DNA from 3 places in the Aquitalea sp. FG25 genome. Region 3 is predicted to be linked to each of the others. Evidence: predicted binding sites of a transcription regulator. Region 3 holds the regulator's gene; each other region holds the start of a gene.
The links. The regulator HrcA, encoded in region 3, represses chaperone genes, less so after heat shock. The targets are predictions, from matches to a motif close to ATTAGCACTCGNNNNNNNCGAGTGCTAAT.
Positions count from the first base shown of each region.

Region 1: rpoH (RNA polymerase sigma factor RpoH) is a predicted target of HrcA. The motif match lies at 8,209-8,237, and genes of this name have one in related genera.
Region 2: groES (co-chaperone GroES) is a predicted target of HrcA. The motif match lies at 7,786-7,814, and genes of this name have one in related genera.

Region 1 is NZ_JBMDJV010000017.1:31,565-41,847, reverse strand. It holds gene tuf (elongation factor Tu) at 1-1,102, opposite strand, end outside; tRNA gene ACODR9_RS15555 (tRNA-Thr) at 1,143-1,217, opposite strand; tRNA gene ACODR9_RS15550 (tRNA-Gly) at 1,239-1,312, opposite strand; tRNA gene ACODR9_RS15545 (tRNA-Tyr) at 1,366-1,451, opposite strand; gene ACODR9_RS15540 (YfhL family 4Fe-4S dicluster ferredoxin) at 1,591-1,842, opposite strand; gene rsmD (16S rRNA (guanine(966)-N(2))-methyltransferase RsmD) at 1,942-2,502, opposite strand; gene ACODR9_RS15530 (M16 family metallopeptidase) at 2,581-3,888, opposite strand; gene ACODR9_RS15525 (M16 family metallopeptidase) at 3,878-5,236, opposite strand; gene ftsY (signal recognition particle-docking protein FtsY) at 5,313-6,434, shown strand; gene ftsE (cell division ATP-binding protein FtsE) at 6,509-7,162, shown strand; gene ftsX (permease-like cell division protein FtsX) at 7,159-8,067, shown strand; gene rpoH (RNA polymerase sigma factor RpoH) at 8,268-9,131, shown strand; gene ACODR9_RS15500 (PglL family O-oligosaccharyltransferase) at 9,268-10,283, opposite strand, start outside.
Region 2 is NZ_JBMDJV010000022.1:25,919-36,201, forward strand. It holds gene ACODR9_RS18080 (histidine kinase N-terminal 7TM domain-containing diguanylate cyclase) at 1-765, shown strand, start outside; gene ACODR9_RS18085 (ClpXP protease specificity-enhancing factor) at 808-1,248, opposite strand; gene ACODR9_RS18090 (glutathione S-transferase N-terminal domain-containing protein) at 1,257-1,859, opposite strand; gene ACODR9_RS18095 (cytochrome c1) at 2,018-2,779, opposite strand; gene ACODR9_RS18100 (cytochrome b) at 2,797-4,134, opposite strand; gene petA (ubiquinol-cytochrome c reductase iron-sulfur subunit) at 4,149-4,733, opposite strand; gene ACODR9_RS18110 (Nif3-like dinuclear metal center hexameric protein) at 4,854-5,600, opposite strand; gene groL (chaperonin GroEL) at 5,730-7,373, opposite strand; gene groES (co-chaperone GroES) at 7,428-7,715, opposite strand; gene ACODR9_RS18125 (MraY family glycosyltransferase) at 7,898-8,998, opposite strand; gene galE (UDP-glucose 4-epimerase GalE) at 9,199-10,197, shown strand; gene rfbB (dTDP-glucose 4,6-dehydratase) at 10,244-10,283, shown strand, end outside.
Region 3 is NZ_JBMDJV010000024.1:18,698-28,980, reverse strand. It holds gene ccoG (cytochrome c oxidase accessory protein CcoG) at 1-1,203, shown strand, start outside; gene ACODR9_RS18945 (aminotransferase-like domain-containing protein) at 1,230-2,609, shown strand; gene recR (recombination mediator RecR) at 2,615-3,244, opposite strand; gene ACODR9_RS18935 (YbaB/EbfC family nucleoid-associated protein) at 3,357-3,695, opposite strand; gene dnaX (DNA polymerase III subunit gamma/tau) at 3,697-5,640, opposite strand; gene mltB (lytic murein transglycosylase B) at 5,715-6,767, opposite strand; gene hrcA (heat-inducible transcriptional repressor HrcA) at 6,799-7,812, opposite strand; gene recA (recombinase RecA) at 7,976-9,025, shown strand; gene recX (recombination regulator RecX) at 9,041-9,502, shown strand; gene alaS (alanine--tRNA ligase) at 9,637-10,283, shown strand, end outside.

The sequences.
Region 1 (10,283 bases), on a different contig from region 3:
GGGCGATCAGTTCTACGGTGATTTCTACGTTGTCACCCGGCATTACCATTTCCACGCCTTCGGACAGGGTTACTGCACCAGTCACGTCGGTTGTACGGAAGTAGAACTGCGGACGGTAGTTAGCGAAGAACGGGGTGTGACGACCGCCTTCGTCCTTGCTCAGTACGTATACCGAAGCAGCGAACTTGGTGTGCGGGGTGATGGTGCCCGGCTTGGCCAGAACCTGACCACGCTCTACGTCTTCACGCTTGGTACCACGCAGCAGTACGCCTACGTTGTCACCAGCCTGACCTTGGTCCAGCAGCTTGCGGAACATTTCAACGCCGGTGCAAGTGGTCTTCGCAGTTGCCTTCAGGCCCACGATTTCCAGTTCTTCACCAACTTTAACGATACCGCGCTCTACACGACCGGTCACTACAGTACCACGACCGGAGATGGAGAATACGTCTTCGATCGGCAGCAGGAACGGCTTGTCAACTGCACGTTCCGGCGTCGGGATGTAGGAGTCCAGAGCAGCAGCCAGACGGAAGATGGACGGTTCGCCCATTTCGGATTGGTCGCCTTCCAGTGCCAGACGGGCCGAACCGATCACTACCGGGGTATCGTCGCCCGGGAAGTCGTAGGAAGACAGCAGATCGCGCACTTCCATTTCAACCAGTTCCAGCAGTTCTGCGTCGTCAACCAGGTCTGCCTTGTTCAGGTAAACGATGATGTACGGTACGCCAACCTGACGGGACAGCAGGATGTGTTCGCGAGTTTGCGGCATCGGGCCGTCAGCTGCGGAGCACACCAGGATCGCGCCGTCCATCTGGGCAGCACCGGTAATCATGTTCTTAACGTAGTCGGCGTGACCCGGGCAGTCTACGTGAGCGTAGTGACGTGCTTCGGTTTCGTATTCTACGTGTGCGGTATTAATGGTAATACCACGTGCCTTTTCTTCCGGCGCGCTGTCGATCTGGGAGTAGTCCTTGGCTTCGCCACCGAACTTCTTCGACAGAATGGTGGTGATCGCTGCGGTCAGGGTGGTCTTACCATGGTCAACGTGACCGATGGTGCCGACGTTTACGTGCGGTTTGGTCCGCTCGAACTTTTCCTTAGCCATGGCAAAATTTCCTGATTTGAATAACTACAAAACAAATGGGTGGTGCCCATGGGCAGAATTGAACTGCCGACCTCTCCCTTACCAAGGGAGTGCTCTACCCCTGAGCTACATGGGCCCTTTAACAGGCATTAACGCTTGGAGCGGGTGAAGGGAATCGAACCCTCGTCGTAAGCTTGGAAGGCTTCTGCTCTACCATTGAGCTACACCCGCCTGCAACAACTATACGGCTTTCAAACAACACGCCGCCAAGACGTAAAAAATTCTGGTGGGGGGAGAAGGATTCGAACCTTCGAAGGCTGAGCCGCCGGATTTACAGTCCGGACCCGTTGACCGCTGGGGTAACCCCCCCTGAGAGACCCGAATAGTATAGATACCCACTTCCATCGTCAACACCTGTTGCGCATTTTTTTTAATTATTTTTGCCACCGAATGAACAAAGCCCCGCAATCTGCGGGGCTCTGCTTTTTACATCAACGACTTAGCCAGAATCAGGCTTTGCCGGAAATGATCAGGTATTTTGCATGCAGCTGTTCCTGGGTCTCCGGGTGAGCCGGATCCAGCGGGATGCAGTCGACCGGACAGACTTGCTGGCACTGCGGCTCGTCATAATGACCAACACACTGCGTGCACAAATTGGGGTCGATCTGATAGATCTCTTCGCCCTGGGAGATGGCGTTGTTCGGGCATTCCGGTTCACAGACGTCGCAGTTGATGCATTCGTCGGTAATCATGAGAGACATAGTAATTTCCTCAAGTATTCACAGTATTGATTCTGTCATCCGCCTGCCACAGTCGCAAGTTCGCCCCGTTATATCCTTATGCGGCAACCTGCAGGCGTATTACAGCGATTCTTGTTGGGTCGGTCTTGCCAATGCGTAATGTACTGACGCGGCCTTGTCCTGTTTGACGACGTCCCACCCGTGCATGTCATCCGGCCAGTGCCTTGCCTCGAAGTACACCACACCGTCTGCTGTCAGCAGATTGGCCAGCAACGGCATTACCTGCTGTAGCAATGTCGAGTCATAGGGTGGATCCAGAAAGATGACATCAAACTGTTCGCGGCAGCTTTTCACGTAGTGGATGGCATCCATGGCAACTACTTCTATATGTGTTGCTGCCAACAGCTGGCGATTTGCCTTGAGCGACTCAAGCACCTTGCGGGATTTTTCCACCATGACCACGCGAGCTGCCTCACGTGATGCGGCTTCAAACCCCAACGCCCCGCTGCCGGCAAACAAGTCGAGGCAGCGTTTGCCATACAGCTCCTGCCCCAGCCAGTTGAAGACGGTTTCTCTTACCCGGTCTGGCGTTGGCCGCAAACCTTCCGCATCAGGGAAGGGCAACAGGCGGCGGCGATACTGGCCGCCGATGATACGCACTTTGTTTCGCTGCTGATTCATGATGCCTTGACTGAAAACACAAGGGCGAGAGTTTACTCTTTTCCCGCCTGGCATGCTGTATCGCAAGCAGTTTGGGGCTTAAGGTGTAGCGCCCACCGTCACAATCTGCATCTGCTGCATCACAATCCGGCGTCTCCAGGCATCACGGATCTGCGCGGTCGTCACGGCGGCAACAGCGCGGGAATAGTCCTGCAGATAGCTTAATGGCAATTGATACTGCCCCATGGTCGCCAAGTACGGCAGTAGTTTTCCATTGTTGTCGTAGCGCAGGGGAAAGCCGCCGATGATATTGGCCTTGGCTTGCTGCAGCTCGGCTTGGGTTGGGCCATCCTCTATATAGGTATTCAGCACCTCACGTGTTGCCTGCAGTGCGGCTGCCGCCTCGGCATTGCGGGTAGCAAGTGTGATGACAAACGGCCCGGCCTGTTGCAAGGGGGTGAAATGACTGCTCACCCCATAGGTAAGTCCACGCCGGCTTCGTAGTTCCTGCATCAGCCTCGCATCGAAACCACCGCCGCCAAGGATATAGTTGCCAACGATCAGAGCGTAGTAGTCCGGATCATCACGCTTCAATACCGGCATACCCAGCGCAATATGGGTCTGACTACCAGGTCGTAACAGCTGCAGCGGTGCGGCGGCGGCCTGCGGGGTGACCTCTGGAATGGCAGGCAACACCGCCTTGCTTGTAGGCAAATCCTTTAATAAGTTATTGACCAGTTTCTCGGCTGCCGGACGGTTGATATCGCCGACGATGGAAACCACGGCCGCTGCGGCCCGGTAGTGTTGTCGCCAGAAGGTCTGCAGATCATCCTGCTGGATTGCCTGCAGGCTTTTCTTGGTAATGAAAGCCGATTTGCCATAGGGATGGGTGCCATACATGCGCTGCCGCAACATGATATCGGCCACGGCGCCGGCATCCTCCTGCCGTTGTTGCAAGCTATCAATGGCACGTTGCCGCTCCCGCTGCAGCGCACTGACTGCAAAACGGGGCTGTGACAGTTCACTGGCGGCCAGCGCGATGGCGCTCTGCAGCTGGGCCGGGCGCGTCATTGTGCGCAGCCGCAGTCCGGCGCTTTCCACATCGGCAAATCCGTTCAATTGCGCAGCACTACTGGCTAGTTGCTGCTGGATAGCCTCCTCATCCAGATTGCCGGCACCGGCATCCAGCAAGCTGGCCACCATGGCGGCCAGCCCTTCCTTGCCTGGCGGGTCACGGCGGCTGCCGGCATCAAAGTCTACCCGGACATCCAGCATCGGATTGCCATGAGCTTCCACCAGTAGTACCCGTGCCTGCTGAGGGCTGACCCAGGACTGAATCTCCACGGCATGCGCCAGCATGCTGGCCAGTGTCAGCATGCAAGCCAGTGCAATTGGTTTAGCGGACAAGGCCATCTCCCTTTAATTGATTGCCGGCAGCCGGCTTCCCTCCCCGGCCGTGCAGTGTCAATACCGTGAGCTGGGCATCCTGCAACGACGCTGCGGCCTGTCTGACTTGCGCGGCAGTCACTTGCTGCATGTGCTTCCTGATGAGATCCCGGTTACGCCAGGAAAAACCCAGTGACTCCAGCGTACCGATCTGCATGGCCTGGGCAAACAGCGAATCCCGCTGGTAGATTTCGTCTGCATCCAATTGCAGGCGGACACGCGCAAGCTCCTGTTCGCTGACGCCATGCTCGACAATTTCTTGCAGCTGTTGTCGGATAGCCGCTTCCAGTTCGTTTGGCTGCCGGCTCATCGCTTGGCTGGCAGTAATAGTAAACAGGGCCTCTCCACGCCCCATCATGTCGTAGTCTGCTGCGGCATCGTGCGCTTGTACCCCACCGCGCACCATATTACGTGGCAAGCGTGCCGCAGAATCTCCCGACAATACGGCCTCCAGCAAGGCGTAAGCATAGGCTTGCTCATCGCTGGTCGTCCGGAGTCCCGGCACATGCCAGGCCATGGTCAGGTAATTGAGCTGCGACGGGGCACTTATCTCTACCCGCTTGATACCCTGCTGCAGTGGTTCCCGTTGCGGATTGCGCACGGGCAGGCTTGCAGCAGGCAATTTGCCAAAATAGTGGTCTGCCTGTTCAATCACCCGAGCCGGATCAACATCGCCAACCACCACCAGGGTGGCATTGTTTGGTGCGTACCACTGCCGATACCAGTTACGCAGATCTTCAGCGCGGGCATGTTGCAGATCATCCATCCAGCCGATTACCGGATAGCGCACCGGATTGGCCACAAAAGCATTGGCATGCAGCGCCTCCTGCAGCAAGCCGACTGGCTGGTCGTCCGTGCGCATGCGCCGCTCTTCCTTAACTACTTCCAGCTCGCGGCGGAAGGACGACTCATCAATCAGCAGATTGGCCATGCGGTCTGCTTCCAGCTCAAGCTCCAGAGGCAGCTTGTCAGCCGACAGCTGGGCAAAATACACCGTGTAGTCGCGGCTGGTAAATGCATTTTCCTTGCCGCCCGCCTGAGCAATCCGGCGAGAGTACTCGCCATCAGCCACCTTGGCAGTCCCCTTGAACATCATGTGCTCCAGCAAATGCGACAGGCCGGTGTGTCCATTGACCTCATCCACACTTCCCACCCGATACCACAGCTGCGAAACCACCACTGGGGAACGCGCATCGCGCTCAACCACAATCTTCAGCCCATTACGCAATGTCGCCTCTAACGGTTCGGCCCCCACCACGCCGACCAGCAGGATGAACACGGCCCCGATCCACCCTGATTTTGCTTTCATCACCATCGTTTCTGCCCAGTTGCTGATTTAAGGATACAATTTAGCCATTTATCGCCCTCCCAGACTACGCAGACGCATGTTTAGTTTCTTCAAGAAAAAACCAAAACCGGTTGAAACCCCGGTCATCGCCCCCCAGACCGAGGCATCCAGCGTACCGCTCGCTGAGTCCAGCCCTGCTGATATTGCAGCGCCTATTCCGGCCGCCGATCCTGTTGCTACGCCAGTCACCAGCCTAGCGGCCCCGGCACCGCAAGCCGAAGCCGTAGTGCCTGAGGAGACGCCAGCAAAAAAACCAAGCTGGACCGAACGCCTGAAAGCTGGTCTTTCCAAAACCCGTGACAAGCTGGGTAAATCGCTGGCGGGCCTGTTTGGCGGCGGCAAGATTGACGAAGAGCTGTACGAGGAACTGGAAACCGTCCTGCTGACTGCCGACATGGGCATGGATGCTACGGTACACCTGCTGCAGGACGTGCGCGAGCGCGTCAGCCTGAAGGGCCTGAAGGACGCCAGCGAGCTGAAAGGCGCGCTGAAGGACTCGCTCAACCAACTGATTCAGCCTTTGGAAAAATCGCTGGATGTCAGTGGCAAAAAGCCCTTTGTCATCATGATGGCCGGGGTGAACGGTGCTGGCAAAACCACCTCCATCGGCAAGCTGGCTAAATACTATCAACTGCAAGGCAAGAGCGTGCTGCTGGCTGCTGGCGACACCTTCCGCGCCGCCGCGCGCGAGCAGTTGATGGCCTGGGGTGAGCGCAACAATGTCACCGTGATTGCCCAGCAAGGCGGCGATGCCGCTGCCGTGTGCTACGACGCCATTCAGGCTGCCACCGCGCGTGGTATCGACATCGTGCTGGCGGATACCGCCGGTCGCTTGCCCACCCAGCTGCACCTGATGGAAGAAATCAAGAAAGTGAAGCGTGTTATCCAGAAAGCCCTGCCGGATGCACCGCACGAGGTGATTCTGGTGCTGGACGCCAATATAGGCCAGAACGCCATCAGCCAGGTAAAAGTGTTTGATGATGCGCTGGGCCTGACCGGCCTGATCCTGACCAAGCTGGATGGCACGGCCAAGGGTGGCGTCATTGCCGCGATTGCCAAGCAACGTCCGATTCCGCTACGGTTTGTCGGAGTTGGAGAAAGCATTGACGATCTGCGCCCGTTCAACAGCAAGGATTACGTCGACGCTTTGTTCGACTGATTATCTGCCTCATCTCAGCCACGCCGGCGGCTTGCCGCCGGCATCGTGTTACCGGATCAAGGGGAATCCAGCGCATGATTCAGTTTGACCAGGTCACCAAGCGTTATCCCGGTGGCAACGAAGCCCTGAAGAATCTTTCCTTTACCATCGACAGCGGCGAAATGGCCTTTCTGGCAGGTCACTCCGGTGCGGGCAAATCAACCCTGCTCAAGCTGGTAGCCGGCATCGAACGCGCGACCAGCGGCAGCGTGATTGTCAGCGGACACAATCTGTCCAAGCTGCGCAACAGCCAGATTCCCTATGTCCGTCAGCATATCGGCATGGTATTTCAGGATCACAAGCTGCTGTTTGACCGCACGGTGTTTGACAATGTAATGCTGCCGCTGGACATCATCGGCTTTGATCGTCGCGATGCCGCACGCCGGGTGCGTGCCGCACTGGACAAGGTGGGCCTGCTGTCCAAGGAAAAATCCATGCCCATCCGCCTGTCAGGTGGTGAGCAGCAGCGCCTGTGCATTGCCCGCGCAGTCGTCCATCGTCCCAGCCTGCTGCTGGCGGACGAGCCATCGGCCAATCTTGACCGTGCCTACGCACTGGACATCATGGAGTTGTTCAAATCCTTCCATCAGGTAGGCGTCACCGTGGTGATTTCCGCGCACGATGAAACCCTGATGGAAGACTATGGCCGTCGTATCATCCGGTTGAAAGAAGGGCAGTTCGCCGCATGAAACATTACCTGTACCTGAACTGGCAAAGCGCACGCCAGGCACTGAACAAGATTGCCCGCCAACCATTTGGCAGTCTGCTCACCCTGCTGATGCTGTCCATTGCGCTGGCCCTGCCGCTTTCACTCTACCTCACCGTCAGCAGCATCCAGGAGTGGGCCGGTCGGCTGACTGCCACGCCGCAGATCACCCTGTTCATGGAACAATCCGCCGAAGAAGCTGACTTGGCGGCGGTTTCCACTACGCTGACCAAACACCCGCGTATCCAAAGCTTCAGCTTTGTCGGTAAAAAGCAGGCACTGAATGATCTGGAAAAGCGCAACGGTCTTTCCGGTCTGAGCGACGGACTGATTGACAACCCCCTGCCGGATGCCTTTGTGGTCACCCCCAAAACACTGGAACCACATGAACTGGAAATGCTGCAAAAAGAGCTTTCCGGCCTGCCCATGGTGGAATCGGCCCAATTTGACGCACGCTGGGCCAAGCGACTGTACGGCATGGTGGAACTGGGCAAGCAGCTAACCTGGTTTCTGGGCGGCGCACTTGGCATCGCCCTGGTACTGGTTACGCATAATGCGGTACGGATGCAAATTCTGGCTCGCCGTGATGAAATCGAAGTAGCCAAGCTGATTGGCGCGCCAGACAGCTTCATCCGTCGGCCCTTTATGTACCACGCCATGTGGCAGGGGCTACTGGCTGGCCTGGCCGCCTGGGGCCTGACCAGTTGGCTGGTGATGACCGCCAACCCGGCCATTCACGACTTTGCCCAGCTTTACAACGAACGGGTATCGCTACGCGGATTGAATCTCACCGAACTACTGGTGGTACTGGCAGTTTCTGCCCTGTTGGCCATGCTGGGTGCACGGCTGGCATCAGACCACCACCTGCGGAAAATTCAACCTCGTTAACAATCCATTCCTTTCCTCTGCGGCTGGATTTCGCATAATGTGACATCCAGCTAGCGCGCACTTCTTGGTCTTTTCTGCGATTTGCCTCGTAAAAAACTATCGGCACCATAGAAAAATTCATTGACGCTGGAACCTTTGCTTGCTAGCACTCTCTATATGCGAGTGCTAAGATAGCACTACCCAAGGAGGTAGTTACACTGATGACCACAACATTTGCCTTGCCCGTTCCATCGTCCAGCGGCAGCCTGGAGCAATACATCCAGGCGGTGAACAGTGTTCCCATGCTGACCCCCGAACAGGAGACAGAGCTGGCCACACGCTTCCAGCAAGACAATGATCTGGAAGCTGCCCGCCAGATGGTGCTGTCGCACCTGCGTGTCGTCGTATCGATTTCGCGTGGCTATGCCGGTTACGGCCTGCCACAGGCCGACCTGATCCAGGAAGGCAATATCGGCCTGATGAAAGCGGTAAAGCGCTTCGAGCCGGGCCGTGGCGTACGCCTGTTTTCCTTTGCCGTACACTGGATCAAGGCCGAAATCCACGAATTCATCCTGCGCAACTGGCGCTTGGTGCGCATTGCCACCACCAAACCGCAACGCAAGCTGTTCTTCAATCTGCGTAGCATGAAGAGCAGTTTTTCCGCCCTGAGCGAAAACGAGGCGCGGCAAATTGCCGAAGACCTTGGCGTAAAGCCGGAAGAAGTACGGGAAATGGAAACCCGCATGAGCGGGCAGGACATCGCCTTGATGGCGGATGATGGCGACGACGAGGGTTACGCCCCCATCGACTGGCTGGCTGACGCTCATCACGAACCCACCCGTGCACTTGAGCGCAAGGCCTTCGATCACCTGCAAACCGAAGGCATCGAATACGCACTGTCCTCGCTGGATGCACGCAGCCGCCGCATTGTCGAGGCGCGCTGGCTAGCTGATGATGGCGGTGCCACCCTGCACGAACTGGCCGCAGAATTTGGTGTTTCGGCCGAGCGTATTCGCCAGATCGAAGCCAAGGCCTTGGGCAAGATGAAAACAGCACTGAGCGAAGGCGTGGTCATCGACAACTGACCGCCACACCGTTGCAGCAAAAAGCCCGCGTTTTTCAACGCGGGCTTTTTCATGATCAGGCTGCTGATTGAATATTTCAGGCAATACCGGCAAGTGCAGGATCAATCTCCAGCCAAGATGCCTGGCATACTCATCCTTACTCGCCCTCTCCACCACGGTACTTGGCTGGCAGACGGTCAAATACCTGCTGTGCCACTGCGCGCAAGGGCAGCCATTGCGGCACATCCTCATCGATATCGTCCAGATAATCCTTGGCATAGGTCGGAAAAGACGCCAGCGCCGTAGCCACCGTAGCCTTTGCTTCAGCCTCCCGGCCTGCCAGTGCCAACATCTGCGCCTTCTTCATCATCACATCCGGATAAGGACGGAAAGCGGTCAGACGCTCCTCCCACTGCAGCTTCTGGGTCAGATTGGATGTGTCAGCGCTCAGATAATCATCCAAGGTACTCAGCGCATGGTAAGCAAACAGCGGGTGCTGCTCCATGATTTCCGCCAGACGCTGCTGTCGCTTGGCATCACGTGCCGGATTATCTGTTTGCGTATACAGGCCAACCAGTTCGTTATACGTCGACCAGGTCACAACCGACAGATAACCGATAAAAGCAATCCCCACCATCCACAAGCAATAAACCCACCAGCCTGCGCGGCGAGTCTGCGCTGGCGACATCGAAGCAAACACCGCCAGCATGGCCAGGAAGTACAGATACCACAGCGGGTATTCCAGCATGCTGTGAATCAGGGTCACAGCCATGCAGCCCAGTGCCAGCATGCCTTCGGCCTCGGCACGCTCGGTGAAGAAAGGCCACACCACCCAGGCAAAACCACCTACCACCGCCAGGGTAATCGGCAGGCCCATCTCAGCCAGTAGCTGCAGAATCAGATTATGGCAATTGGTAAACAGACCGCTGTTAAAACCTGCACTGGCAAATTGCGGCAAGGGCTGCAAACGCACACTTTCCGCCGCGTATTGCGACCAACCCACACCCCACAACGGATGCGACTTGAATGTCAGCCAGGCCTTGCCCATCTCGGCAATGCGACGTGAACCCATATCGTCGCCATTGGCAGCCAGACGCTCCATACCAGACGCATTGCTCACGCTCGCATGGGTAAACAGCGACACCAAATGATTGACCAACGGCAAGGCAAACT
Region 2 (10,283 bases), on a different contig from region 3:
CATCAGGTGGAGCTGAATGGACCAGGTTCTCGTTCGATACTGGAAGTACGCGCCTTTCCCATCCGCGAAAGCGGGGTCACGCTAGGAGGGCGCATGCTGGTGCTACGCGATATTTCGCGCCAGCGTCTGGCCGAGGAGGCACTGCACCAGGCTTATCTGCAGTTGAAAACCCGCATTGATGAAATTGAAACGCTGCAGGACACCTTGCGCGAGCAAGCACTTCATGACCCGCTTACCGGGCTGTACAACCGCCGCTATCTTGAGGAAACCCTGGGCCGCGAAATCAGCCGGGCTAAACGCGAACAGCGCCCGCTTACCTTTGCCCTGATTGATCTGGATAACTTCAAAAGCATCAACGACCGCTTCGGCCACATCATTGGTGATACGGTACTGTGCGCGCTGGCAGAGCTGCTGCGCGCCCACTGCCGCCAGGCCGATATCGTGTGCCGTTTGGGCGGAGAGGAGTTCATTGTGGTGCTGCCTTCGGCAGATCAGCGCAATGGCTGGATGCGGCTGGAACTGCTGCGTCGGCGCTTCTCCGACCTCAGCTTCAAGGCGGAACAACATCGCTTCCAGACTAGCTTTTCCTGTGGTATTGCCTGCTATCCAAACGATGGCGACAGCTTTTCCAGCCTGTACCAACTGGCTGACTTGGCGCTCTATCAGGCCAAGGCCAAGGGTAAGAACCAAGTTTTACTGCATAGCACGGCAGCAGATAGCGTCAGCCAGCCACAACAAGGTAGGCAGGACGTACGGGAAGAATGAAAAAAGCCGGGGATTCCCGGCTTTTCTTGTAGTGCAAACACCTTATTTGACAATACGCAGGCTGGGACGGCCACTAGGACGCGGTGGGGTATCTTCCTTCACTTCGGGAGCATCTCCATCCGTATCAGCCTCTACCACCGGTTGCAGCACAGGTGTTGCCGGTGCCGTAGCACTCAGCTCCACCTCAAAGCCCATTCCCTCACCCGTTTCACGTGCGAAGATGGACATCACGTTGCCGACGGGAACCCAGATATCGCGAGAAACACCGGCAAAGCGCGCCGAAAACGACACCCACTCGTTATCAATGCGCAAATTCTGCGTGGCTGATGCTGCGATATTGAGCACAATCTCATTGTTCTTCACGTACTCGCGCGGTACATCCGCATGCTCGTCCACCCATACCACCAGGAAGGGGGTATGGCCATTGTCCGTACACCACTCATAGAGGGCTCGGAGCATATAGGGCTTGGTGCTGGCGCTCATGGTCATCCTTACTTGCGCATGGCCTTTTCAGACGGGGTCAGCGAGTCGATGAAGGACTGGCGCTGGAAGATGCGTTCTGCGTACTTCAGAATCGGCGCAGCATGCTTGCCCAGATCGATATTGTAATGCTCCAGGCGCCACATCAAGGGTGCAATGGCCACGTCGATCATGGAAAACTCTTCGCCCAGCATGAATTTCTGCTTGGCAAAAACCGGGGCAATGGTGGTCAGGCCGTCACGGATGGCTTCACGCGCCTTGGTGGCTTCCTTACCGGTAGCGCCGGCTTCCAGCACTTTCACATTGCAGAACAGTTCGTTTTCAAAGCGGTGCAGGAACAGACGGGCACGGGCACGCATCACCGGATCAGCCGGCATCAATTGCGGATGCGGGAAACGTTCATCAATGTATTCATTGATGATGTTGGACTCGTGCAGGATCAGGTCGCGCTCTACCAGTACCGGCACTTCGTTGTAGGGATTCATCACAGCCAGATCTTCCGGCTTGTTGTGAATGTCTACATCGATGATCTCGAAATCCATTCCCTTTTCATACAACACGATACGGCAACGTTGGCTGAAGGGGCAGGTAATTCCAGAATAAAGAGTCATCATGGCTAGCGGATATCCTTGACAGAGGCAATCGTTTTCAATCGAAGCGGGCATTTTACCATTTTCGGCATGGCAATTTCCACAACAACATCACAAACCCATGATTACAAAAGGAAAAAGGCGGAAATATCCGCCTTTTTCATTTAGCCTTGCTCACTGAATCAGTGAATGTCTTTCCAGTATTCCTTCTTCAGGAAGTAGGTCAGCGGCAGCAGCAGCAAGCCCAAGAACAGCAGTACAACGTAACCGATCTGATGACGCTTGACCTGTGCCGGCTCGCCGATAAAGACCAGATAGTTGGTCAGGTCAGCCATGCGCTTGTCAAACTCAACCGTATTGGCCTTGCCGTTTTCCAGCTTGGTCAGGCTGCCTGCCTTCACCAGTTCGAGCTTGCGCTCTTCGTGGCCTTCGGCATTCTTCTCGATCTTCAGAACCTGCTCGCCCTGCATCTCCGACAGCACGTGCGGCATGCCAACCTTGTCAAACAGCAGGTTGTTCCAGCCAGTCGGGCGGGTCGGGTCGCGGTAGAAGCCGCGCAGATAGCCGTACAGATAGTCTGCACCACGGGAACGCGCAATCAGTGACAGATCCGGCGGAGCCGCACCCAGCCACAGTTTGGCATCTTTCTTGTCCATGGAAACATTCATCTGATCACCAATCTTGGCACCTTCCGGCAACAGATTGGCCTTGATTTGCTCTTCAGTCAGGCCAATGTCTTCCAGACGGTTGTAACGCATGGCGGTGGCCGAATGGCAGGACAGGCAGTAGTTGCTGAAGATCTGCGCGCCGCGCTGCAGACTTTCAGTGTCCTGAATGTCGATCGGAGCCTTTTCCAGCGTTGGGCCTGCATTGGCCAAAACCGTGCCGCTTACCGGCAACACCAGCGCCATTGCAGCGATCAGGTGGCGGATTTTGCTTTTCATAAGTCCTTTCCCCTTGCTTACACGTTGGTGGCGAACAGATAGGCTGCGATCACCGTCACTGCCACCAAGACCAGGAACTGCAGCTGACGCTTGCCATTGGTTTCGGTCACGCGGGTCGGAACCGGCACCGTGCCAACATCGTTCTTGGTGTAGAACGGCATGCCCAGGAAGAAGGCAAAGTAAACGAAGGACAGAATCTGCGAGATCAAGGTACGACCAGCCGTCGGCGGCATGGCACCCAAGATGCCCAGGCCAATGAACGCGATGATGAACAAGACCAGCATGAACTTGAACTTGGGACCGCGATAACGGATGGACTTGATCGGAGAGCGATCCAGCCACGGCAGGAAGGCAATCACCACCACGGCAGCACCCATGCCGATCACGCCCCACACCTGGGTACCCAGGAAGGACGGAATGGCACGCAAGATGGCGTAGAACGGGGTGAAGTACCATACCGGCGCGATATGCGGCGGCGTCTTCAGCGGGTCAGCCTGGTCGAAGTTCGGGTGCTCCAGGAAGTAGCCACCCATTTCCGGCAGGAAGAACACGATGATGGAGAACACGATCAGGAACACAGCCACACCGAAGATATCCTTCACGGTGTAGTAGGGATGGAAAGGAATGCCATCCAGCGGGATGCCCTTCTCGTCCTTCAGTTTCTTGATTTCCACGCCATCCGGGTTGTTGGAACCCACTTCGTGCAGCGCGATCAGGTGGGCTACAACCAGTGCCAGCAGCACCAACGGAACGGCAATCACGTGCAGGGCGAAGAAGCGGTTCAGCGTGGCATCGGACACCACGAAGTCACCACGAATCCACACCGACAGGTCCGGGCCGATGACCGGGATGGAACCGAACAGGTTCACAATCACCTGCGCGCCCCAGAAGGACATCTGGCCCCAAGGCAGCAGATAACCCATGAAGGCTTCAGCCATCAGGCACAGGAAGATCAGGCAACCAAACACCCATACCAGTTCGCGCGGCTGCTTGTACGAGCCGTAGATCAAACCACGGAACATGTGCAGGTAAACCACCACGAAGAACATGGAGGCACCGGTAGAGTGCATGTAGCGGATGATCCAGCCACCTGCCACATCACGCATGATGTATTCCACCGAGGCGAATGCCACCGGAATGCCGGCACCGTTCAGCGTGCCATCCGGCTTGTAGTTCATGGTGAGGAAGATGCCGGTGACGATCTGAATGACCAGAACCAGCATGGCCAGCGAGCCGAAGAAATACCAGAAGTTGAAGTTCTTCGGTGCGTAATACTCGGTAACGTGCTCTTTCAGCATCGACGACAGCGGGAAGCGGTCGTCAATCCAGTTCAGCAGCTTTTGTCCTTTGCTCATTTTTCCCCCTCAGCTTATTTGTCGTCGCCAATCAGCAGGCGGGTATCGGACAGATACTTATGCGGCGGAATTTCCAGGTTCTTCGGAGCCGGCACACCCTTGAACACGCGGGCAGCCAGGTCGAACTTGGAACCGTGGCACGGGCAGTAGAAACCACCCAGCCATTCCGGACCCAGATCGGCAGGAGCCAGATCAGGACGGAAAGTCGGCGAACAGCCCAGGTGGGTACAGATGCCCACGGCAACCAGCAGCTCCGGCTTGATGGAGCGGGCTTCGTTTTGGCAGTACTTGGGTTGTTGCTCTTCTTCGGACTTAGGGTCCACCAGCTTGGGGTCGTTCTTCGGCAGATCGGCAAGCTGCTGCTTGGTGCGGGACAGCAGCCATACCGGCTTGCCGCGCCACTCGACGTTGATCTTCTGGCCCGGCTCCAGCTTGCTGATATCCACCTCAACCGGTGCACCAGCGGCCTTTGCCCGTTCAGACGGGAAGAAACTCATCAGAAACGGCGTCGCCACCCCGGCAACAGCCACACCCCCAACAGCGCTGGTTGCTACCGTCAGAAACCGACGGCGCCCCGTATCGACTTGTTGTTCACTCATTACAGTCATCCTCAAACGTGGAAACCGAGCTTAAACTTCAAACCAGGCGATTTTACCTGATTACCAGTAGGGACATGAAGCGCCTATGCAAATAAATTGAGCCAGGTCGGGTAGTTTTGTCTAAACAGGATTGAAAAGATCGACAAATTCAACACTTATGCCGTGCAAATGAGAAAGCTTCTCGCCCAGTGCCTGCACGCCATAACGCTCGGTGGCGTGGTGACCGGCGGCAATAAACGCCACGCCATATTCGGCAGCCAGATGGAAACATTGTTCGGATACTTCGCCTGTTAGAAAGGCATTGACGCCCAGGCCAATGGCCTCTTCAAAGAAACCCTGCGCACCACCTGTGCACCAGGCAACACGGCTTACCCTTTGATTTTCATCGCCCAATAGCAAGGCTTCACGTCCCAACACCATGCCAACATGATCGGCAAAGGCACGGGCGGAGCCCGCCTGCGACCAGCGGCCATGCCACAACAAGCCCTGGTCGCCGCACTGACCCGCCACTTCCAGCCCCAGCATGGCGGCCAGCCGGGCGTTGTTGCCTAGCTCCAGATGCGCATCCAACGGCAGGTGATAAGCGATCAGGCTGATATCATGCTGCAACAATTTGGCCACACGTGCGCGTTTCATGCCAACCAAGCGGGCATCTTCGCCTTTCCAGAAATAACCGTGGTGTACCAGGATGGCATCTGCCTGGCGCTCAATCGCGACATCAATCAGCGCCTGCGAAGCCGTCACGCCACAGACGATGCGCTGTACCTCTGCCCGCCCCTCCACCTGCAAGCCGTTGGGGGCATAGTCCTTGTAACGCCATGGTTCCAGCCACTCATCCAGGCTGGCCAGTATTTGCTGTAATTGCATCTTGCGTCCTTACTGAAGCGGAATGGTCTTATTGTGCCAGAGATGGCCCGCGTCACCTCCGTCATGCTCAGAAAACAAAAACCCCGCACAAGTGCGGGGTTTTCAGGTTCAGCGAGAGGCTGAGACAGCTTACATCATGCCGCCCATGCCACCCATACCGCCCATGTCAGGCATGCCGCCAGCAGCCGGCTTGTCTTCCGGCAGTTCTGCGATCATGCAATCAGTGGTCAGCATCAGGCCAGCAACGGAGGCAGCGTGTTGCAGAGCGGAGCGGGTTACCTTGGCCGGATCCAGCACGCCCATTTCCAGCATGTCGCCGTATTCGCCGGTAGCCGCGTTGTAACCGAAGTTACCCTTGCCTTCCAGTACCTTGTTCACCACAACGGACGGCTCGTCGCCAGCGTTCTTCACGATCTGACGCAGCGGGGCTTCGATAGCCTTCAGCACGATCTTCACGCCAGCATCTTGGTCAACGTTGTCGGTTTTCAGGCTGTCCAGGGTAGAACGGGCACGCAGCAGGGCTACGCCACCGCCAGCCACAACGCCTTCTTCCACAGCGGCGCGGGTAGCGTGCAGCGCGTCTTCAACGCGAGCCTTCTTCTCTTTCATTTCCACTTCGGTGGCAGCGCCAACCTTGATCACGGCAACACCGCCGGCCAGCTTGGCCACGCGCTCTTGCAGTTTTTCGCGGTCGTAATCGGAAGAAGCTTCTTCGATCTGGCGACGGATTTCACCAACGCGAGCCTGGATGGCATCAGCCTGACCAGCGCCGTCGATGATGATGGTGTTTTCCTTGCCCACTTCGATACGCTTGGCTTGGCCCAGCATGTCGAGGGTGGCTTTTTCCAGGGTCAGACCCAGTTCTTCAGCAATCACGGTACCGCCGGTCAGGATGGCGATATCTTGCAGCATGGCCTTGCGACGGTCGCCAAAGCCTGGAGCCTTGACTGCAACCACCTTCAGGATGCCACGGATGGTGTTGACTACCAGGGTAGCCAGGGCTTCGCCTTCAACGTCTTCGGCGATGATCAGCAGCGGACGACCGGACTTGGCCACTTGCTCCAGTACCGGCAGCAGGTCGCGGATGTTGGAAACCTTCTTGTCGAACAGCAGGACGAACGGATTGTCCAGAGCGGCAATCTGCTTTTCCTGGTTGTTGATGAAGTACGGGGACAGGTAGCCGCGATCAAACTGCATACCTTCTACCACGTCCAGCTCGTTGTTCAGGCTCTTGCCATCTTCAACGGTGATCACGCCTTCCTTGCCCACTTTTTCCATGGCGGTGGCGATGATTTCACCGATGTCGGAATCGGAGTTGGCGGAGATGGAGCCAACCTGAGCGATTTCCTTGGTGGTGGCACATGGCTTGGCGATCTTGGCGATTTCACCTACCAGAGAAACCACAGCCTTGTCGATGCCGCGCTTCAGATCCATCGGGTTCATGCCGGCAGCAACGTACTTCATGCCTTCCTGAACGATGGCCTGGGCCAGAACGGTCGCAGTGGTGGTACCGTCACCGGCTACGTCGGAAGTCTTGGAAGCCACTTCCTTCACCATTTGCGCGCCCATGTTTTCGAACTTGTCTTTCAGCTCGATTTCCTTGGCAACGGAAACACCATCCTTGGTGATGGTCGGCGCGCCAAAGGAGCGATCCAGCACAACATTGCGGCCTTTCGGGCCCAGGGTAACCTTGACGGCGTCAGCCAGAATGTTGACACCAACCACCATCTTGGCGCGTGCGGAATCACCAAACTTTACGTCTTTTGCAGCCATGCTCAAATCTCCAAAATTCTATAAAAGGGTCGTAGAAGCGTGTATGGGTCGGAATTACTCGACGATACCCATGACATCTTCCTCGCGCATCACGAGGACTTCTTCACCGTCAACCTTGACGGACTGGCCGGAGTACTTGCCGAAGATGACCTTGTCGCCAACCTTCAGTTCCAGCGGACGGCGCTCGCCATTGTCCAGTACCTTGCCGTTACCGACAGCCAGCACCTCGCCCATGTCGGGCTTTTCAGCTGCTGCGCCCGGCAGAACGATGCCGGATGCGGTTTTTTCTTCAGCCTCAAGGCGCTTGATAACAACACGATCGTGCAGCGGACGAATTGCCATTGATCTCTCCTAAATACAATTGGCTGTTGAAAGCAAAAATGATCTGCCAGGATGGCAGTGCGGGGCGGGAATTAGCACTCACCCCTGACGAGTGCTAATAATAGGGACGGCTTGCATATGTTTCAAGTGGGCTGCCCGAAATTTTGCCTGCCCCTACAGGCAGGCAAAACCGGCAGGAAAAGTCAGGAGTCGTGGCGGCGCAGCACCAGCCAGTGCGGGATCTTGAAGCGCACAATCATGCGGTAAAGATAAAGATAGAGCAGTACAAACAACAGGCAGAACAGCATCAACACCCAGGTATGGTTCCAGAACAGCATGGCCGGAATCACCGAAAAGGAAGTCAGCAGCCATAGATAGGGAGAGGTCATGCTATTGCGCTGGGTAAGGTGACGTGCCTCCTTGGAGCCCACCATCCACAACACCATGCGCTTGTAAATCATCTGGTGCAGATGCAGAGCGTCCGGGTAGCCCACCGCCCTGCCCTGTAGAAACTTGCGGCGATAAATGGAAAAGATGGTTTCAAACACCGGGTAAATCACGCACAGCAAGGGAAACCACGGCGAGACCGCCGGATTGCGCGCCACCAGCAGCACCGACATTTCGGCAATCATGAAGCCAATCAGGTAGGCACCACCATCGCCGGCAAACATCAGTCCACGCGGGAAGTTCCAGAACAGAAAGCCCAGCACAGCGCCGACCATGGCAAAGCACACACTCATCAATACGATGTCATGCACCTTGAAACAGACATAGATGATGGACAGGAAGATGAATACCGCCACCATACCCGACAGACCGTTATAGCCGTCGATGATGTTGACCGCATGAGCAACGCCCCCTACGGCAATCATGGTAAGCAACAGTGATAACCACCAGTAGGAGGCCAGCAAGTGATCAAGACCCGGAATGGCCAACCGCGCCAGCCCGGCACCGAGCAGAAAATAGCCCAATGCAGCCGCCACAAACGTTGCCAACAAACGTGGCAAGGGGCCGATTTTCTTGGTGAGATCTTCAATAAAACCTGCGGCAAATGCCGGGAAGGCAGACAGCAACAATAGCAATACCCATACCGAAGTATTCAGATAGCCGGAAAGTGCGCAGCCCGCGACCAGCCCCAGCATGATGGGCAGGCCACCAATACGGGGCACCGGCGTGGCGTGGAATTTCTGCACGCCGGTGACGTCACCATCGGTAGAGAAACGTGCGTGCAAGTGCGCATACCGAATCAGCAACAGCCCGGTAGTAAAAGAAGCAATCAGTGCGAGCAAAAGAATCTGCAACATGGGGCATCAAGGCCTGAATGGGCGTGGAAACGGAATAATCGGGCCTGCCCGTTCCAGTCGCAAGACTGTACAACGAGAAGCCGGGCAATTTTGTTTTATAATGTCGGCCTTGCAGGCGAGCACAGTGTACTTACCCACGGTGGGCTACTTTACCATGGCCCTGCACCAAGCAAAAACCACTTACTTATTGGAATGGATAAATGATATTGGTGACTGGCGGTGCCGGCTATATTGGTTCGCATACCTGCGTAGAACTACTGAATGCCAACCATGAAATAATCGTATTGGATAATTTGTGCAATAGTCATGAAACTGCCCTGCGGCGCATTGAAACACTGACCGGGAAAAAACTGCACTTTATTCATGGCGACATCCGCAATCCGGCGGCACTTGCGCAGGCTTTTTCCTTCCCCATCAAGGCCGTGATGCACTTTGCCGGGCTTAAAGCCGTAGGAGAATCCGTAGCCGATCCGCTGCGCTACTACGACAATAACGTCTACGGCACGCTCAGCCTGCTGCAAGCCATGAAACAGCATGGCTGCAAAAAATTCATCTTCAGCTCAACCGCAACCGTCTACGGCATTCCTCATACCGTACCGGTACAAGAGCATTTCCCGCTCAATCCGATGCAGCCTTACGGCCGTAGCAAACTGATGGTTGAGGACATGCTACGTGATCTGGAACAGTCGGATCCAGACTGGCGCATTGCCATTTTGCGCTATTTCAATCCGGTAGGTGCACATGAAAGCGGCCTGATCGGCGAAGACCCAAATGGCATTCCCAACAACCTGATGCCATTTATTTCCCAGGTAGCCATCGGAAAACTACCCAAATTGAATGTCTTTGGAGATGACTACCCCACCCCAGACGGGACTGGCATTCGGGACTACATTCATGTGGTTGACTTGGCGCAAGGCCATGTAAAGGCGCTGGAAGCGCTGGACAATGGTTCGCTCACGGTCAATCTTGGTACCGGCAAAGGCTATTCGGTACTGGATATGGTGAATGCCTTCATCAACAGCACCGGCCAGGAGGTCCCGTACCAGGTATCGCCGCGCCGTGCCGGTGATATTGCCGAGTACTGGGCATCACCCGAGCAAGCAACACAGCGCTTGGGCTGGAGTGCCAACCGCAGCCTGGAAGACATGTGCCGCGATACGTGGCGCTGGCAGCAGCAAAACCCAAATGGCTACCGTTGAGTCGTAGCCTGCAAAAAACATAACCTATCCAGATTAGAGATAAAACATGATCCTCGTCACTGGCGGTGCCGGCTTTATCGGAGCCA
Region 3 (10,283 bases):
GTGCTGTTTGATCTGGAGCGTCATCAGTTCTTTGTGTTTGGTGCCAGTTTCTGGCCGGAAGATTTTGTCTACCTGGCTGCCCTGCTGGTGGTGAGCGCACTGGGCTTGTTCTGGTGGACCACGCTGGCCGGGCGACTGTGGTGCGGCTATTCCTGTCCGCAAACGGTGTATACCCAGATCATGCTGTGGATTGAGCGGCTGGTGCTGGGCGACCACAAGGCCAGACGCAAGCTGGATGCCGCACCCAACAGCGCCGGCAAGCTGCTGCGTCTGAGCACCGCCCATGCCCTGATGCTGCTGTTTTCGCTGTGGACCGGCTTTTCCCTGGTGGCCTACTTTGCCCCGGCGGGCCAGCTGGCCAGTAATCTATGGCAGGGCCAGGCCGGGCCGTGGGAAGTGTTCTGGATATTGTTTTACGCCGCATTTACCTATTTGCTGGCGGCGCTGTTACGCGAAAAAGTGTGCAGCCATATGTGCCCTTATGCCCGCTTTCAAGGCGCGATGTTCGACCGTGACACGCTGATCATTTCCTACGACGCACAACGCGGCGAACCGCGTGGCAAACAGGCCGATAAAAGCAGCGGCGGTTGCATCGACTGCGGCATCTGCGTGCAGGTCTGCCCCACCGGCATCGACATCCGCAACGGCCTGCAATATGAATGCATCGGCTGCGCCGCCTGCATTGACGCCTGCGATCAGGTGATGGATCAACTGCACGCCCCGCGCGGGCTGATCCGCTACACCAGCGAAGCCGCGCTGGCAGGCGACAGCACCAGTAAACCCGCCTGGCAACGCCCGCGGGTGCTGTTTTACAGCAGCCTGCTATTGGGCATCATCGTCCTGTCCGTGGTCAGCTTTACCCAGCGCCTGCCATTCAAGGCCGACATCCTGCGCGACCGCGCCAGCCTGGTGCGGGAAACCGACGATGGCTGGCTGGAAAACAGCTATAGTGTGCGGCTGATCAATAGCAGCGAAACCGGCCAGCGCCTGGCTATCAGCGTGGAAGGACTGCCCGGCATCCGGCTGGCGCATGCCAGCGAGCAAATTGCACTGGCAGCCACCGCCACCGAAACCATCGGCTTGCGGGTACAGGTTGAACCACAAAACGCTGCCCGTGGTGCCAATGACATCCGCTTCATCATCCGCTCGCTGGATCAGCCCGGCCATGTACTACATGAAAAGAGCAGCTTTATCGGCGAGTAACGCCCTCATTTGCGAGCCCCGTATCCATGAGCAAAACCCAGCAACTGGCGCAGCTGTTCCGCCATGCCATTGAGCAAGGGCAGCTACGCGCCGGTGACCGTATGCCCTCGCTGCGCCAGCTGTGCCACGACCATGCCGTCAGCCTGACCACCGCACAGCGCGCCTATGCCGAGCTGGAACGGCTGGGCCTGCTGCAGGCGCTGCCGCGCTCCGGCTTTCGGGTGCGTGCCACCCCGGATCGCAGTAGCAGCAACGTAACCGAGCCTGGCAGCACCCTGCGCATGGAGCACCTTACCACCGCCCTGCCCATGCCCTGGGGCTGCCCTTTCATCAATCCGGCGCTGATCAACACCACGCCGATGAACCGGGCGCTGGGGCGTGCTTTGCAGGACTACCGCGCCGCCCTGTCCAGCACGCCGCTGGAGGGTTTTGACGGCTTGCGGCGCGAGCTGGGCCTGCATTATCTGAGCCAGGGCATTGGTCTGGCTGGCGACGAACTGCTGATCACTTGCGGCGGCATGGAAGCGCTCACCCTGGCCATGCGCGCCGCAGTGAGCGCTTCCGGCAGCCAGAGCATGGTGGTGGTCACCCCGGCCTTCCCGGCGGCGCTGGAACAACTGCGCCACCTGGGCATTGCCATCCTGCCCGCCGCCCTGTCCGAACAAGGCAGCCTGGATTTGAGCGCACTGGAAGACATGCTGCGGGAACAACGCCCCGCTGGCATCGTGCTGATGGCCAACTTCCAGCACCCCACCGGGCTACTGATGCCGGAGGCGCAAAAGCGCGCGCTGGTGGCGCTGGCCGAGCAATACCGGGTGTGCATCATCGAGGACGACACCTATCGCGAGTTGTACTTTGGCACGCAGGGAGCCACCCCGCTCAAGGCCTATGATCGCAGCGGCACGGTGCTGCACTGTGCATCGTTCAGCAAATCGCTGGCCCCCGGCTACCGGGTGGGCTGGATAGCCGCCGGGCGGCTAAGCGATACCGTGCGCGGCTTAAAGCTGTGCAGCTCGCTGGGCACGCCCTTGCCCAGTCAGATGGCGCTGGCGCGGCTACTGGCCACCGGCCAGCACGGCGACATGCTGACCCGGCTGCGCGCCAGTCTGCGCCAGCGGCGCGATGCCATGGCACAGCAGATCATGGAAAGTTTTCCGGCGGGCAGCCGGCTGCTACAGGCAGAGGGCGGCTATTTCCAGTGGGTAATCTTGCCGGAGGATCTGGACTGCGCCGCGCTGCTGCCACTGGCCATCGAACAGGGCATTCACTATGCCCCCGCCACCCTGTTCTATCCGCATGCAGTCAATCCCAATGCCTTGCGGCTGAACTTCAGCTTTTTTGATCCGCTACACCAGCGCGAAGGCGTGGCCCTGCTGGGTGCGCTGCTGCGGCAGGCGCAGGACTAAGCCTGCTAGCCGGACTGGGCTGCAGAGTCTGCAGGCACGGTGAGCGACTTGCGTTCGTACACCGCCTGCGCCAGCGTGCTCAGATCGACATACTCCAGCTCGCCACCCACCGGCAGCCCGCGCGCAATACGCGACACCTTGGGGCCACGGCCCTTTAGCAGCTCGGCAATCATGTGCGCGGTCACCTCGCCCTCGGCGGTGAAGTTGGTGGCAATCACCACCTCTTCCACCACCTCGTCCAGCGCGCGCACCATCAGCTTGTCCAGGTTAACTTCCTTGGGGCCGATATTGTCCAGCGGCGAGATACGCCCCATCAGCACGAAATACAGGCCCTGATAGCATTTGGCCTGTTCCAGCGTCATCAGGTCGGCGGGCATTTCCACCACGCACAACTGATCGGGCCGACGCTCGGGGTCGGCGCAGATGCTGCACAGCGGCGTTTCGCTAAAAGTATTGCAGCGCTCGCAATGGGTGAGATGGTTTAGCGCCCGATCCAGCGCCCGCGCCAGCTTGTCCGCCCCGGTCTTGTCCCGTTGCAGCAAATGGAAGGCCATGCGCTGGGCGGTTTTGGGGCCGACACCGGGCAGCACTTTCAGGGCAGCAATCAGTTGTTCAAGCGCGGGTGGATTTTTCATCAGGCGGGCAAACGGGAAGGAAGGGAAAACAAGGGCAACGGCAATGGCCTGCGCACAGATCAGGCCGGGAGACATTGCCTTCGCCAGAAAGCAATGCCACCCAGGCAGAAAATCAGAACGGCAGCTTCATGCCAGCCGGCAGATTCAGGCCATTGGTAAAGCCGGACATTTTTTCCTGGGAAGTGGCTTCCACCTTGCGCACGGCGTCGTTGACGGCGGCGGCAATCAGGTCTTCCAGCATTTCCTTGTCTTCCTTGGCATCGTCCAGCAGGCTGTCGTCGATGGACACGCGTTTCACATCGTGAGCGCAGGTCATGACGATTTTCACCAGACCGGCACCAGACTGGCCTTCCACTTCCACATTGGCCAGCTCTTCCTGGGCCTTCTTCATGTTTTCCTGCATTTGCTGGGCTTGCTTCATCAGACCAGCGATACCGTTTTTACCGAACATGTCACAACTCCTGCAAAGGTTGAATCGTTTCCGCCACCAGCGTGGCACCCATTTCGCGCACCAGTTGCTGGATCACCGGATCGTTTTCCAGGCATTGTCGGGCCTGGGCCAGTTGTTCCTGACGATGACGGGCACCCTGCATGGCCGGTGTTTCCAGCCCCAGTTCCTCTATCGTCACCACCAGTTCCACCGGCTGAGCAAATTGCTCGCTCAGCGCGGCCTTGAGTTTTTCCTGATAGTCGCGCGTGGCCATGTGACGGAAGCTGTCCGGCACTGCCAGTTCCAGCCGCGACTGACTCCAGTTTTTCAGTACTGCATTATGAGCCAGCATGCGGGCCGCGCCCAGCTTTGTCCCCAGCAGGCTCACCAGCGCACCCCAGTCGCCATCAAACTGATAGCTTGCAGGCTCGGCCAGCTCGGCTTCTTCCGCCATGGCGTAGGCTGGCAGCGCATCGTCGGCCTCATCCGCATTATCCCAAGGCGCGGCGGTTTCCAGCTCGCTATCCGGCTCCTCGGCTTCATCCGGCTCTTCAACAGGATTGCTGGCTGCTGCGCTCTGCACCACGGCAGGCGGGGTTACCGGCCTTGCCGTTGGCTCAACAGCCGGAGCCGGAACAACGACAGGCGCAGGCCGGGGGGCAGGTTCTGGGTCGGCGTCGGCCGCCGGGGAAGCCTGCTGCTCAGCCGGACGGCTGGCCGGCTTGCGATTAGCCAGCCCGGCCAGCAAGGCGCGGGCGGCAGCAGAACCATCCGTGGCCTGCTCGGCGACGGTTGCTGCCACCGGGGCGACAGCCGGGGCCGGGCGATTGCCTGCGGTGGCGGCATTGCTGCGCGGTGCAGCCACGCTGTCTGCCTGGGCATGGGCCGGGTGGAAGGCCAGCATGCGCAGCAAGGTCATGCTGAAGCCAGCATGCTCGTCCGGTGCCAGTGCCAGATCTTTGCGGCCATGAATGGCAATCTGGTAATACAGTTGCACGTCTTGCGGGGCAATCAGGCTGGCCAGCGCAAACAGTGCGTCGCGTTCGGGTTCGTCGTCGGCAATGGCGCTGGGCACGGTCTGCGCCATGGCCAGTTGTTGCAGCAGGACGGCCATTTCCGCCAGCACACTGTCAAAGCCGATGCCACGTTGCGCCAGTTGCTCGGCCTCGGCCATCAGACGCGGGCCGTCTCCGGCGGCCAAGGCATCCAGCAACACAAACAGATAACGACGATCCACCGCGCCCAGCATGGCGCGCACGCCCTCTTCCCTGACCTCGCCCATGCCGTAGGCAATGGCCTGATCCAGCAGCGACAGCGCATCGCGCATCGAGCCGGCAGCAGCACGGCCCAGCAAGGCCAATGCAGCCGGTTCAAAGCTTTGTTGCTCCACGTCCAGTACATGCGCCAGATGGCCAGCCACCTGCTGCGGCGTCATATTGCGCAGCGAAAACTGCAGACAGCGTGACAGCACCGTCACCGGCACTTTTTGCGGATCAGTCGTCGCCAGGATGAACTTGACGTGTGATGGCGGCTCTTCCAGCGTCTTCAGCATGGCGTTGAAGGCACTCTTGGACAGCATGTGCACTTCGTCGATGATGTACACCTTGAAGCGGCCGGAGGTAGGCGCGTACTGGGCGTTTTCCAGCACTTCGCGAATATTGTCGATACCGGTATTGGAGGCGGCGTCGATTTCCAGCAGGTCGACAAAACGACCGGCGTCGATCTGGCGGCAAGCGGAACACTCACCGCAGGGCTCGGCGGTGGTGCCGGTTTCGCAGTTGAGGCTCTTGGCCAGAATGCGTGCGATGGTGGTCTTGCCCACCCCGCGCGTGCCAGTCAGCAGATAGGCGTGATGCAGCCGCTCTTCTTTCAGGGCATTGGAGAGGGCGCGCACCACATGCTCCTGACCGACCAGATCGGCAAAGCGTTTGGGACGCCACTTGCGGGCAAGGACTTGATAGCTCATGGGGGCGGATTTTAATGGCAATCGGCCAGCAAGGCGACTCCTTTTGACAGAGCGCCCCGCCAGTCAGGCCGGTCTTACTGGGCCGGGGTTGACGCTTCGGGCTGGGAAGCCGCAGGCTGAGCCGCCTGCAGTGCCTGGGCGTTCAGGTAGCGCAGGCGCAGCTCGCCAGCCAGTTCCTGTGCCACCTTGGCATACAGGGTGCTCTTGTTATAGCGGGTGATGACATAGAAATTGTTCAGCCCCAGCCAGTATTCAGTGACACCGGGCGCGGTTTCCAGCGGCACCAGCACCGCCTGCACATTGTCCGCCACCTGCGCCTGCGGCAAGATGCCGCGCGCTTTGAGTTCACCCACCGTCAGGTGCAGGTTGAACTTGTCTGCCACCAGGGCGCTGATGTCCACACCGGGCTGCACCGCAGCCGGGATGATGATGTCGTCGCCATGACGCCAGCCTTGCAGCTGGAAGTAATGCGCCACGCTGCCGATGGCATCGTCGACGTTATTCCAGATATCGCGATGGCCGCTGCCGTCAAAATCCACCGCCCATTTGCGGAAGCTGGACGGCATGAACTGCGGCAAGCCCATCGCCCCGGCGTAGGAGCCTTTCAGCGTCAGCGGATCCATGCCCTCTTCCTTTGCCAGCTTGAGAAATTCGGTCAGCTCGCCACGGAAATACTCGGCCCGGCGCGGGTAGTTGAAGGCAATGGTGGTCAGCGCATCCGCCAGGCGGAAGCTGCCGGTATTGCGGCCGTAATTGGTTTCAATGCCCAGAATGGCCACGACCATTTCCGGCGGCACACCATACACCTGCTCGGCACGCTGCAAGGTGGCGGCATGCTGCTGCCAGAAGGCCACGCCGCTCTTTAGCAGCCGTTCGTTATAAAAACTGGAACGGAACTGATACCAAGGCCGCGAGGTGGACGGTTTATCCAGAATGGCGATGATATTGGGCTTGAGCTCCACATTGGCAAACACGGCTTCCAGCTCAGGACGGTTGAAGCTGCCGGTGGCCACTTGTTCGTCGATATAGCGTTGTACATCGGGCCGCGCCAGCAAGGCGGCATCAGCCTGGGCCAAGGAAGACATCACGCCGCCGGCAAGGGCGGCGGCCATCAAAAATCGTTTCATCGGGAATTCCGTGTTTTGCCGTCAGTGCGGCTTAATAAGAGAGCGCGCTGGAAACCAGCCGCGCGGTGATGTCCACAATGGGAATCACCCGTTCATAGGCCATGCGGGTGGGGCCGACCACACCCAGCGTGCCCACCACCATGCCATTGATGCTGTAAGGCGCAGTCACCACCGAGCATTCGTCCAGCGTCATCACACCGGACTCTTCGCCGATGAAAATGTTCACTCCTTGGGCATCCTGGCCCTGATTGAGCAGTTTCAGCAGTTCGGTTTTGCGCTCGAAAGTGGCAAACAGCTCGCGCAGTCGTGACAAGTCTTCCGACAGGTCACGCACATTCAGCAGGTTCATGCCGCCGGCAATCACCACGGCGTCACTGGGGCTGCCCAGCGAGCTTTGACCAAAGCGCACCGCAGCGGACATCAATTCGGTGATATTGCCCTGCAGTTCGCGCAGCTCCACCGCCACGCGGCTGGCAATGGCGCTCAGGCCCTGGCCGGCATAATGCTGGCTGATGAAATTACCCGCTTCCACCAGTTCGCTCGGGCTGTAATCGCGCTCGGTGGTCAGCAGGTGGTTCTGCACGTCGCCATCCAGCGTCACCAGAATCATCAGGATGCGGCGCTCGGACAGGCGCAAAAATTCGATCTGGCGGAAGGCCACATCGGAGCGCTGCGGCGTCACCACCACCCCGGCAAAATGGGTGAGATCGGACAGCAAGGTGGATGCCGCCTGGGCAATGCGCTGCGGGCTGTCCGGCTGCAGATTGCTTTCCAGCTCGCGCATGGCCAGCTCTTCCAGCGGCTGGATGGTGAGCAGGTGATCGACAAACAGGCGATAGCCCTTGGCCGTGGGAATGCGCCCGGCCGAGGTGTGCGGCGAGGCAATCAGCCCCATGCCCTCCAGATCGGCCAGAATATTGCGGATGGATGCAGATGACAGTTCCATGCCAGACAGCATGGACAGGGTTTTCGATCCCACTGGCTGACCATCGGCAATATAGCGTTCGATCAGCGTTTTCAGCAGACGTTGTGCGCGCTCGTTCATCATGCTCTCATTTTACCCGACCAGACGATTCCGGCCAGTCTCTCCATGAATACCATGTTGCGCGTGTCGGTGTCATTTCAAGCCGCCAATCGCATTTGTCGGCTCTTGGCTTTGTGCGATAATCCCCCATCTATCGATTCCACTACACGCAATTGGAGACAGCATGGCGTCAGAAGACAAGAGCCGCGCATTGGCGGCAGCCCTTGCCCAGATCGAAAAGCAGTTCGGCAAGGGTTCGATCATGCGCATGAGCGACAACCAGATCAATGAAAACCTGCAAGTGGTATCCACCGGCTCACTGGGCCTGGACCTGGCGCTGGGTATCGGCGGTCTGCCGCGCGGCCGTGTCGTGGAAATCTACGGCCCGGAATCCTCCGGTAAAACCACGCTGTGTCTGCAGGCTGTGGCCGAAGCACAGAAGCTGGGCGGCACTTGCGCCTACATCGACGCGGAAAACGCGCTGGACCCGATCTACGCCCAGAAGCTGGGTGTCAAGGTGGAAGACCTGCTGATTTCCCAGCCGGATACCGGCGAGCAGGCACTGGAAATCTGCGACATGCTGGTACGCTCCAGCGGTGTTGATGTCATCGTGATCGACTCGGTAGCCGCCCTGGTACCCAAGGCCGAAATCGAAGGCGAAATGGGCGACAGCCACGTTGGCCTGCAAGCCCGCCTGATGAGCCAGGCGCTGCGCAAGCTGACTGCCAACATCAAGCGCACCAACACCCTGGTGATCTTCATCAACCAGATCCGCATGAAGATTGGTGTGATGTTCGGCAACCCGGAAACCACCACCGGTGGTAATGCGCTGAAGTTCTACGCCTCCGTACGTCTGGACATCCGTCGCGTTGGCGGCATCAAGAAGGGTGACGAAGTCATCGGTAACGAAACCCGCGTCAAGGTAGTGAAGAACAAGGTATCGCCGCCGTTCCGCCAGGCTGATTTCGACATTCTGTACGGTGAAGGCATCAGCCGCGAAGGCGAAATCATCGAACTGGGCGTCAAGCATGGCTTTGTTGATAAGTCCGGTGCCTGGTATGCCTACAACGGTCAGAAAATCGGCCAGGGCAAGGACAACACCCGCGAATGGCTGAAGTCCAACCCGGCCATTGCCCAGGAAATCGAAGCCAAAATCCGTGACGCGGTCGGCATCAAGGTGGAAATCACCGAGAACGATGCCGAAGAGATGGCTGACGACGTACTGGACGTATAAGCACCCGGCTGGCTGATGGAAAAAAGCCTGAAGGCGCGAGCCGTCGATCTCCTGTCCCGCCGCGAATACACACGGCGGGAACTGGAGCGGCGGCTCGCGCCGTTTGCCGAAAGTGCGGAACAACTGGCCACCCTGCTGGACGAGCTGGCCGAGCGCAACTGGCAGTCCGACAGCCGTTTTGCCCAGCAGTTTACCGACAGCCGTGGCCAGAAATACGGCAGCCGCCGCCTGCAACAGGAAATGCGCCAGCGTGGCGTCAGCCAGGAGCAGATCAGCAGCGTGCTGGATGGTCGCAACGATTTGGCACTGGCCCGGCAACAGTGGGAAAAAAAGTTTGGCAGCGTAGCCAGCACGCCGCAGGAAAGGGCAAAACAGATGCGCTTTCTGGCGGCACGCGGCTTTGCCATGGACATCATCCGTCAGGTGATGGCAGGCAGTGCCGAAGACGATGACTTCCCCGGCGATCCGGACGACTAGTTCCGCCTGCGGTTGCTACCGCAGCATGACCCTTGCCAGCCTTGCCGTGGCTTGACACAATCGGGCATGACTGTAATGGCCGCAGCATGCTGCCCCGCGCCGCTACTAATGTATTCAATCTCGACGAAACCGACATGAAAACCTCCGAAATTCGCCAGAAGTTCCTGGATTTCTTCGCCTCCAAAGGCCACCAGGTAGTAGCCTCCAGCTCGCTGGTACCGTGGGAAGATCCCACCCTGCTGTTTACCAATGCCGGCATGAACCAGTTCAAGGACGTATTCCTCGGCTTTGACAAGCGCCCCTACACCCGCGCCACCACCAGCCAGAAATGCGTACGCGCCGGCGGCAAGCACAACGACCTGGAAAACGTCGGCTACACCGCACGTCACCACACCTTCTTTGAAATGCTGGGCAACTTCAGCTTTGGCGACTATTTCAAGCGTGATGCCATCCACTTTGCCTGGGAATTCCTCACCGGCGAACAATGGCTGGCGCTGCCCAAGGACAAGCTGATGGTGACGGTATACGCCACCGACGACGAAGCCTTCGACATCTGGAACAAGGAAATCGGCGTTCCGGCAGAAAAGATTGTCCGCATTGGCGACAACAAGGGCGCGCCTTACGCCTCGGACAACTTCTGGCAAATGGGCGACACCGGCCCCTGCGGCCCGTGTACCGAAATTTTCTACGACCACGGCGCACACATCTGGGGCGGCCCGCCGGGAAGCCCGGAAGAAGACGGTGACCGCTTCATCGAAATCTGGAACAACGTGTTCATGCA